2 regions of the Ectothiorhodospira sp. 9100 genome follow, and region 2 is predicted to be linked to the other one. Evidence: riboswitches for the same ligand, from Rfam matches in the RefSeq annotation. Region 2 holds a riboswitch; the other holds the start of a gene.
What was found. A riboswitch is a leader RNA that binds a small molecule or an ion and turns the genes downstream of it on or off. The one in region 2 is predicted to bind cobalamin.
Positions count from the first base shown of each region.

Region 1 (4,281 bases), on a different contig from region 2:
ACCGCAAGCGCGATCCCCTGCCAACTGGCGGTCAGACCCCAGATGGTGAAAACCGGGTCGCCGGAGACCGAAAAGGGCAGGATCACAAGCATGAACAGGATAAAGCCGTCCATGGCCGCCATTCGTGTCAGCGTCTGCCGCAGCGGCAGGTGCGCGGCGAGCAGTAGCACCATAGAGAACACGAAGGCGAGCGCCAGCACGTCCAGCCGCGAACCGGCAACGACGGCGATGGCATAGACACTTGCTACCACGATCCGCAAACGCGGATCGACCGACTCAAGCCAGCCGGGAACCTCCCCGGTCGGACACAGCGCGGCCTGCTGTGGCGACAGCACGTGCGCCATGGGTCAGGCTGCCAGCCTGCGGCGGGCCGCAAGGTAGAAGCCCAGCCCGAAGAGGCCGACGATATAGCCGATCCCGCCAAGGATCGACTGGAAATCGTTGTGGTTCTTGTAGGCCATAATCTCTTGTCTGAGCGGGTGCATCTCCCGCCGCACAATCTCGGCGATGGCGGCGCGTTCTTCGTCCGTCAGAGCGGCAATGGTGACTGTGCCTGCGTCAAGTTCCTCGGGCGTCCCCTCAGGCACAGGGTCGGGCTCCGACGCTGCGACGCCCATGATGGCAGCGACGTCTGCAGCCGGCATTCTCATCTCCGCGACATGGCCCGCGCTCAGATCGGCCCGGAAGACATGGGTCACAGCCTCGGTGGGGGTATAGAGGAAAAAACCATCCTGGTCGGTCATGGTCTCGCCCAGTTTGATCCCTCCGGCGTCGAAGACCTCCACCAGCAAATCGACCGCCATCTCGCCGTTGGAAAAGCCGATCTCGCCCTCGATGTCGCTGCCGGCCGGGAAGACGGAGGAGATGACGTTGTGGGCCAGCCCTGCCACGGGCAGGGCAACAAGCGCAAGCGCGAGGAAAAACCTGCGGATCATGCCCATGTTCCTTTTATCGTGTCGAAGAGGTCTGGTTTGACCTGACGCGCGAGATATACTGCAGCGGCGCACAGCAGCGCCTCGATGACCATCACCGGGATATGGGCGAAGAAGACGAACTTCGCGGCGGGCACGAATGCATCGCCGGACATCACAAGACATATCGCCACCAGAAGTGTCGTGGCGGCGATGGCGAAAGCCCCGCCGACCCCTGCCCAGACCGCGCCCACCACCGGCGTGGCACGCGCGATCAGTGGGCCGAAGATGATCCCCGCCAGCACGGCGGGGAGCGCGATGTTCAGCGTGTTGATGCCCAGTACCGTCAGGCCACCGAAGCCAAAGAAGACGGCCTGCAACAGCAGCCCCACGAAAAGCGCGGGAAAGGCGGCCCAGCCGAGGATAAGCCCGGCCAGGCCATTGAGGACCAGATGCACCGACGACGGGCCGATCGGTACGTGGATGAGAGAGGCTACGAAAAACGCGGCCGACAGCACACCCGCCGCCGGGATCTTTTCGAGCGTCAGCTGCCGAAGCCCCAGCGCGATCCCGCCCACGGCAAGCACGGCGCCGCCTATGACAACCTCGTTAGCAAGCGCCCCGTCGACGATATGCATAACCTTACTCCAGCTCGGTCGCGTGGATCCAGATCACCGCGTCCTGGGACAATTCCTTGCCGTCGAACTCGGTTTCGGTACCTGCACCAAGTGCCGCAAAGCCCCACCAGCCGGCGGTCGGAATGCCGAAGGTGAAATACCCGTTGGCATCACTGATCGCGACCAGCGTGCCGCCCGCGGGCGGGGTGACGGTGGGCTCTGTTGTGGTGCCGCCCGCAATTTCGGGCTCGGACGCCATGTATTCGATCTCGATCTCGGCATCTGCGACAGGCGCGCCCTCCGACAGAACCCGGCCCGTGAAGGTTGAACCCACCAACACGTTGTAGGGGCGGTTCAGCGGCTGGATCTCGGCTGGCAGGCCCATGATGCCGTCCCAATCCGTGGGCAGGCCGTTGCGGTTCAGAAAAACGCGCGTGATCTGCTGGATATAGATGTCCTCGGAGTCCTCGTAATAGGGCTCGGGCACGGTCACCAGAACGTAGTCGCCCGACCGGCGGATCGGGACAGAGCCAATGAAGGCTTCGCCCGTATTCTCGACGCCCTGGAAAGGCGCGGGCTGTAGCGTATCAATAAGGTCGGTGCGCTCGCCGTTGTGGATCATGTAGAACTCGCGCGGCATGGCGAGATCCATTACATATCCATTGTCGAAGGGATGCCAGAAGATCAGCTTGACCGGGATTTCGCCGGGCGTCTCGATCACAGCCTGTTCGGTGTAACTCAGCAGGAAATGTGCCGATGCCGTTATCGGCAGGGCGGCGGCGGCAACTGCCGCAAGAAGGGTTGTGCGAAGGGGCATGTACGTCCTCTTTCGATCGTGCAGCGTGCAGCGCTCGCGCCACGCTTGGAAAAGACGGACGGGGAGATTTGGCGGGAGCGCGGCAACAGAAAGACGAGCCCATGCCAGACGCGTTTCCCCGGCGTCCAGATGACCGCACGCCCAAGGGCATGCGCATAACCGGCAGGTCTCCTGGCTCGCAGTTCACCGCCCTGGCTGGCCTTCCCGGATCGCTCCAGTGGCATCTTCAGCCGGACTCGCCGCTCACAGTTGCGGGGACAGCCGCGGATTCGGTATCAAGACACCCCACCGCGTTCCCTCTTGCCTCCATCCCGGGAAAGGATGGAACCGATCACGCGTGCTTTATGCCCCGTCATCGTCTGGCTGTCAATCTCATTCCTGGCGGGCTTCGGCCATTGCCGCGAACTGGCGAGGCTGGTCTACATCTGCCTTGCAGAGGACGCGCCGGACTTCGACTGGGTAGGCCTCAAATCATGCCCTGGCACGCCCCAGTCTACCAGTCCCGGTGAATCAATCTGGACATCTCCCCACAGAGCCCACCCACACCCTGCCACCGTCCCGACTCCCTCACCGGGGGAATAATCTGCCTCAAATCAGGTGGTGATCAGCGATTAGGGGTGGGAAACAACAGGCGTGGCTCATCGGGATGATTGTTCAAGACCGGTGCTCAGCACCCCCATACCTGGACATCGCCCACCAGTTTCAGGGCATCACGGGCGTTGGCGGCCCAGAGATCCGCACCGATGACCATGGCCAGGGAGGGCACCCTGTTGATCAGGTTACCACCCACCAGGATCAGGGGTTGCAGCCCCACCTGGTGTTGGCGAATCTCCTCAATCAATTCACGCACGGCCCAGAGATGACGAGGCAACGAGACCGTCAGCCCCACAAGATGGGGGTCGAATCGGCGAACTTGCCCCAACAGGGAGTTTCGAGGCACATCCGCTCCCAGAAACTGCACGGACCAGCCCGACATCTCAAACGCATCTGCAATCATCCGCAAACCAATGACATGCCGATTGCCGGGAGGGGCCGCAAACAATGACCGCATCCCGTTCGAGGTGGATGAGGGTCGGCTGAGCAGCAGTTGAGCCATCACATCCTGTGCGATGGAGCTGGCCAGATGCTCCTCGGCTACCGTGAGGCGATTGGCATGCCACTCCTTGCCAACCTCATACAGAGCCGGTTGCAACAACTCATGCTCAGCCTCGATCAGGGTATCGCCCCTGTCCATCGCCTCTTCCAGGAGTGCTGTGGCGGTGCGGCGGTCGCCAGCAATCAGTGCCTGCATGACCTGATCGGCGACCGGATCCACGGTCACTTTGGATGCTTCAATAACACCCGAGGTATTGGCATTCTCCAGAACACGAGCAGCATGGGCGAAAAGTTCGCTCATCCTCGCCCGATTGTCCGCGCAAAGATAGCGCGACAGGCAACCCTCCATTTCCTGTAAGGCATGAAAGACAACGCCAGTCGACAAACCTCGCCGGAGCAGGAGGGACGATAGCCACTGCAGGCAGTCTTCCAGGGGTTCATGGATGCCAAAAACCAGTGCCGGACGGATAAACTCCAGTAAAAAGGTCAGCTCTTCACGGCATCGGTCTGATCCGAACGCCCCGCCGTCGGCGTAGAATTCCGGAAACCGAGCCGTGATACGATGGCTGGAGAAGCGAATGAGTTCCTCTCGATGGTGTTCGAACTGCTGTACGCCCTCCGCATCCAACCTGAACCGGTGGTTCTGATGGGTGAAATCAACGGTCGGACTGGGTATCACCCTGGACAAGAGAACCTCGCTTGAAACACAAACCCAAGTTTTCGGGGCACTGACGCAAGATGATAGCCCATTCCGTCCAGTTTCTGAGCCCGCAATCACCGTCTCCGAGAGCCGCCCATCTCAACCCTTGGACACGGGCGGGGAATGACAGGCATGGACGTG
Region 1 is NZ_JAJNAN010000071.1:1,386-5,666, forward strand. Features, by position in the region: gene cbiQ (cobalt ECF transporter T component CbiQ) at 1-344, opposite strand, end outside; gene LPW29_RS14305 (hypothetical protein) at 348-935, opposite strand; gene cbiM (cobalt transporter CbiM) at 932-1,549, opposite strand; gene LPW29_RS14315 (DUF4198 domain-containing protein) at 1,554-2,345, opposite strand; cobalamin riboswitch at 2,490-2,692, opposite strand; gene LPW29_RS14320 (cobalamin B12-binding domain-containing protein) at 3,013-4,119, opposite strand; gene LPW29_RS14325 (putative bifunctional diguanylate cyclase/phosphodiesterase) at 4,273-4,281, shown strand, end outside.
Region 1: it holds a riboswitch for cobalamin, as region 2 does, so the genes downstream of both, LPW29_RS14315 (DUF4198 domain-containing protein) here and LPW29_RS11775 (hypothetical protein) in region 2, are expected to answer to the same signal.

Region 2 (4,281 bases):
TCCCGGACGAGGCGCTCACCACCGCCCCGAGCGCGATCCGTGCAGAACTTCAGCGACAGGGACGAGCAGCCCGATTCTTCGTGCACCCGGATCTCAGGGCTGAGTTTGCGGATTGCGACTCCGCGGCTGGCGACGCTGAGGTTGTGGTGCTGGGCGATATGGGCGAGCATTTCAGCGTCGAAACGCTGAACAATGCCTTCCGCACGCTCATGGACGGCGCAGAACTGTGGGCCATGGGTATGAACCGATACTTTCAGGAGCCCACCGGGCTGTCGCTGGATCTGGGACCTTTCGTCCGCGCACTGGAATATGCCGCTGAGGTGGAGGCAAAAAACTTCGGGAAGCCCGACAAGCGGCTTTTCCATGCAGCCATCGCGGGCCTCGAACTGCCACCGGAGCGGGTACTCATGGTGGGTGACGATTATGCCGGTGATATTGATGGGGCACGCTCCGCCGGACTGGCGGCCTGCCTGGTGCGGACCGGGAAGTACCGCGCCGGAGACGAGGATCGTGTCTCCTGCTCCGGCGCGGGTCTGGCAGAAAGCCTTCAGAACATTGTCCAAGGGGTGCTTCAGGCCGATTGACCCGCACGATACTCAGGCGGCTTTTTTCTGCTCGAAGCAGTCCTGGTGCCGCCCTCATAGTCGAGGACATCAGTGAAGCCGGTATTGTCGAGCTTCGCCGCGGCCTTGCGGGAGGCGTCGCAGTCGAAGTTGGCGCAATAGACCACGATCTTGCGATCCTTGCCCCCGGCGACGCGACCCACCTGCTGTTACGTCCCACCCTATCAGAGGCCTCCCATCACGCCCTCTCTGAGGCGAAATAAAGAGCTCGCCTCGCATGAGCCTCACCAACACATGGGAATAACCTGTCCGGTCCAGAGCGGTTTGGAGTCACTGGTCAGTGCAGAGCAAATGCCCGGTTCGGGCCGACAGCCGATACCAACCTTTTGCACTCAGGTTAAACCTGCAGTGCAGGTGGCATATTGGGGCCCAAAAGTTCCAGCACCTGGGCGCGATCGAAGGATCTCCGCCGCTGGACAACCCGGGCAAGTGGGTGGACATTATGACGCGTGAACCCGCATGCGTTGCAGGAGTTGATTGCTGATCTCGCCGAGGCGTTCGCTCTACCCGGCGTGGCCGCTGGTGTGTGGCACGCCGGGAAGGAAAGCATTGCTTACCACGGGGTGACGAGCATCGAGAACCCGTTACCGGTTGATGAACACACACTGTTCCAGGCGGGTTCCATTGGCAAGACATTGACCGCCACGGCGGTGGTCAGGTTGGCCGAGGCCGGTGTTTGAGCAGGATTAAGTGCCGTCGTCACAGCCAACCACGCTGCATGTGAAACTCGTGAGCGGCCAGGTGGATCGTTACGTGTTCGTGGACGGGCCCTGCCGGGCGTCATCGGCTATTTTGTCCCTGGTGGTGGGAACTTGCACCCGGTCAGCAGCCCTACGATCCCGGCGAGCAGGCGGACCTGGTGGCCTATCTGCGCAGCGCGCTGGATCTTCATGGTGGTGATGAGACTGAATCACACTGTGTGCGATAGGCCGGCTCGCCAAACCCAGAGCCCCTGTCGTAGCCATGACAAGCACTCAGTTCCTGCACGTCGCCGGCTACGTGAACCTCAACGACACCCATTACACGGCCCAGGCGAGCCTCAACCGGCGAATTGCCGCCGTATCGATCATGCGCTGAGTCCAGGGCTTGTGCCAATGATGTGCTGTGGCTATCCTCTCGCGCGAATGGTGCCCGGCATGAGTCGGGAGAATAGGGAAACCGGTGCGGAGGCCTCCTCCTAATCCGGTGCTGCCCCCGCAACTGTAAGCGGAGAGTGCCCTCCATCGCCACCGGACCAGCCCCCTTGGGGACGGCCGGGAAGGCGGAGGGTGCTGCGACCCGCGAGCCAGGAGACCTGCCATCCATTGATAGCCGCCAGACCGGACGGGGTGTCCGGCGGAGGGATCGCCAATGGCGACATGTCCCAGCCTCGGGCTGTGGGGCATTTCCTTTCGAAAAAGCGCACTCCACCGGGACGGCCCTGACATTCCGCGCCGCACGCCCTTCATTGGTGTGCTGCCGTGTTTACCAACCGAAAGGCCGATCATGACCCGATTCTCCCGCGCCGCCGCGATCCTCGCGCCCACGCTTGCCCTGGCACCCGCCGCCGCCACGGCCGAAACGCTCACCCTGTTCGTTTCAGGTCAGGATCTCGCAACCGAAGGGTTCAACGCCCCGCAACTGACGAAAGACGGCTGGCAGCTCAGCTTCTCGCGTGTGATCGCCACCGTCGACCATGTGACCGCCTGGCGCACGGATCCGCCGTTCGCGGCAGACGGCCCCGGGATCACCGGCGATGCGCTGGAAATGGTTGGTCCCTTTACCGTTGACCTGGTCGCTGCCGATGACAAGGACCGTGTCGAGGTGGCCACCGTGGACGCCGAACAAGGGTTTTACAACGCACTTTCCTGGACGTTGGCGCCAGCGCCGGAGGGCGAGTTTGAGGGATTTTCACTGGTCTTCGAGGGCACGGCCACCCGCGATGGGGAGGAGGTGGACTTCACCCTGGCCACCCGTGATGCAATCGCCCATGCCTGCGGCGAATACGTGGGCGACGAACGCAAGGGCTTTGTCACGACTGGCGAGGGTTCCGACCTGGAGATCACGCTGCACCTGGACCATTTGTTCGGCCGCGCAGACTGGGCTGCTGATGATCCCACCAACCTTGAGGCACTGGGTTTCGACGCCTTTGCTGAAGGCGGGATGCAGGAGTTCTCGCTGAATGGTCTGCATGTTGGTCATGTGGGCGAGGGACATTGCCATGACGGCCCACTCTAACGGGGTTGCCACGGCGATGGCGGGGCTCCTGGCCCTTGCGCCGCTGACTGCGCTGGGTCATGCCGCGTTGCTCGATGCCGAGGCAGCCACGGCCATCCGTCTGCACGCCCAATACGATACCGGCGAGCCCATGGCCGAGGCGCAGGTCATCATCTACGCCCCCGACAATCCCACCCGCGCCTGGCGCCAGGGTACGACCGACGCCGAGGGGCGCTATCTCTTCGCTCCCGACCTGGAGGTGCCCGGCCGCTGGACGGTGCAGGTGCGCCAGGCCGGGCACGGGGCCGTTGCCCATGTGGAGGTGGGCCCTTCAGGCGCTGATGGAGATGCCGATGCCCCTGTTCTCGCTTTCACAGGCGGGTACGCTGAGACCGGGCCGCTGCAGCAAGTGGTGATGGTGGCGCTGGTGGCCTGGGGTGCGTTGGGCACGGGGCTTTACTTCTGGCGCCGGAGGCGTGGCGATGCATCTGCCTGACGGATTGCTGCCGGTGGGCATGGTCGTCGGCGGCTATATCGGCAGCGCCGCGCTTCTGGGTTTCAGTCTCACCCGGATTGCGCGCCTGCCCGATCCGGGCGCGGCCATGCCGAGGGCAGCGATGCTGACCGCAGTGTTTTTCGCTGTTTCATCCCTCGCGGTGCCGGTGCCGCCAACGACGGTGCATCCGATGCTGGCGGGGCTGATGGGCGTGCTCCTGGGCTGGTACGCGGTACCGGCGATCCTGGTAGGCCTGTTCCTGCAGGCGGTCCTGTTCGGCCATGGCGGGCTGACCACGCTGGGGCTGAACGGGTTGATCCTTGCGCCGGCCGCGCTGATCGCCTGGGGGGTCTGGCGGGCCCTGGAACCACGGGCGTCCACCTTCGCGGCGGTGATTGCCGGCAGCGGTGGGGTGGTGCTGTCTCTGGCGGTCTTCGCCGTTTTCGTGCTGTGGGGACTCCCTGCCGAGGTGGATGCTGCGGCGGAGCGGGCTGCGCTGGCCGTTTTCCTGCTTGCCCATCTGCCACTGGTGCTGGCCGAAGGGGTGCTTGTCGCGGTCGTGCTGCGCGTGCTTGCCAGGGTGGAACCGGGACTTCTGCCCCGTGCCTGACGGCGATGCCCTGGTGGGGCCGGACCAGGCGGGTCTGCTGCCGGACGATCCGCGCGCGCGGCTGGCGATGGCGCTGCTCCTCGCCTTCGGCTTCGCCGCGGTGGAGCAGGTGATGACCGTCCCGCTGTTGCTCGTGCTGGCGCTGGCGCTGGCGCTCGCTTCGGGGCAGCCCTGGCGTGTACTGCGGGGGCTGCGGGCGCCGCTCGTGCTGGCAGGCGCCTTCCTGCTGGTGTTCCCCCTCGTGGCCGGGCCGACGGTGCTGTGGCAGGCTGGCCCGCTGCGCCTGCATGCCGAAGGTCTTCAGGTCGGTCTCCTGGTCGCTGGCCGGCTGCTGGCGATCGTGACCGTGACGCTGG
Region 2 is NZ_JAJNAN010000041.1:8,457-12,737, reverse strand. Features, by position in the region: gene LPW29_RS11790 (TIGR01458 family HAD-type hydrolase) at 1-584, shown strand, start outside; gene LPW29_RS11785 (rhodanese-like domain-containing protein) at 572-766, opposite strand; gene LPW29_RS11780 (serine hydrolase) at 1,073-1,303, shown strand; cobalamin riboswitch at 1,732-1,939, shown strand; gene LPW29_RS11775 (hypothetical protein) at 2,109-2,840, shown strand; gene LPW29_RS11770 (carboxypeptidase-like regulatory domain-containing protein) at 2,824-3,315, shown strand; gene cbiM (cobalt transporter CbiM) at 3,302-3,925, shown strand; gene LPW29_RS11760 (energy-coupling factor transporter transmembrane component T family protein) at 3,918-4,281, shown strand, end outside.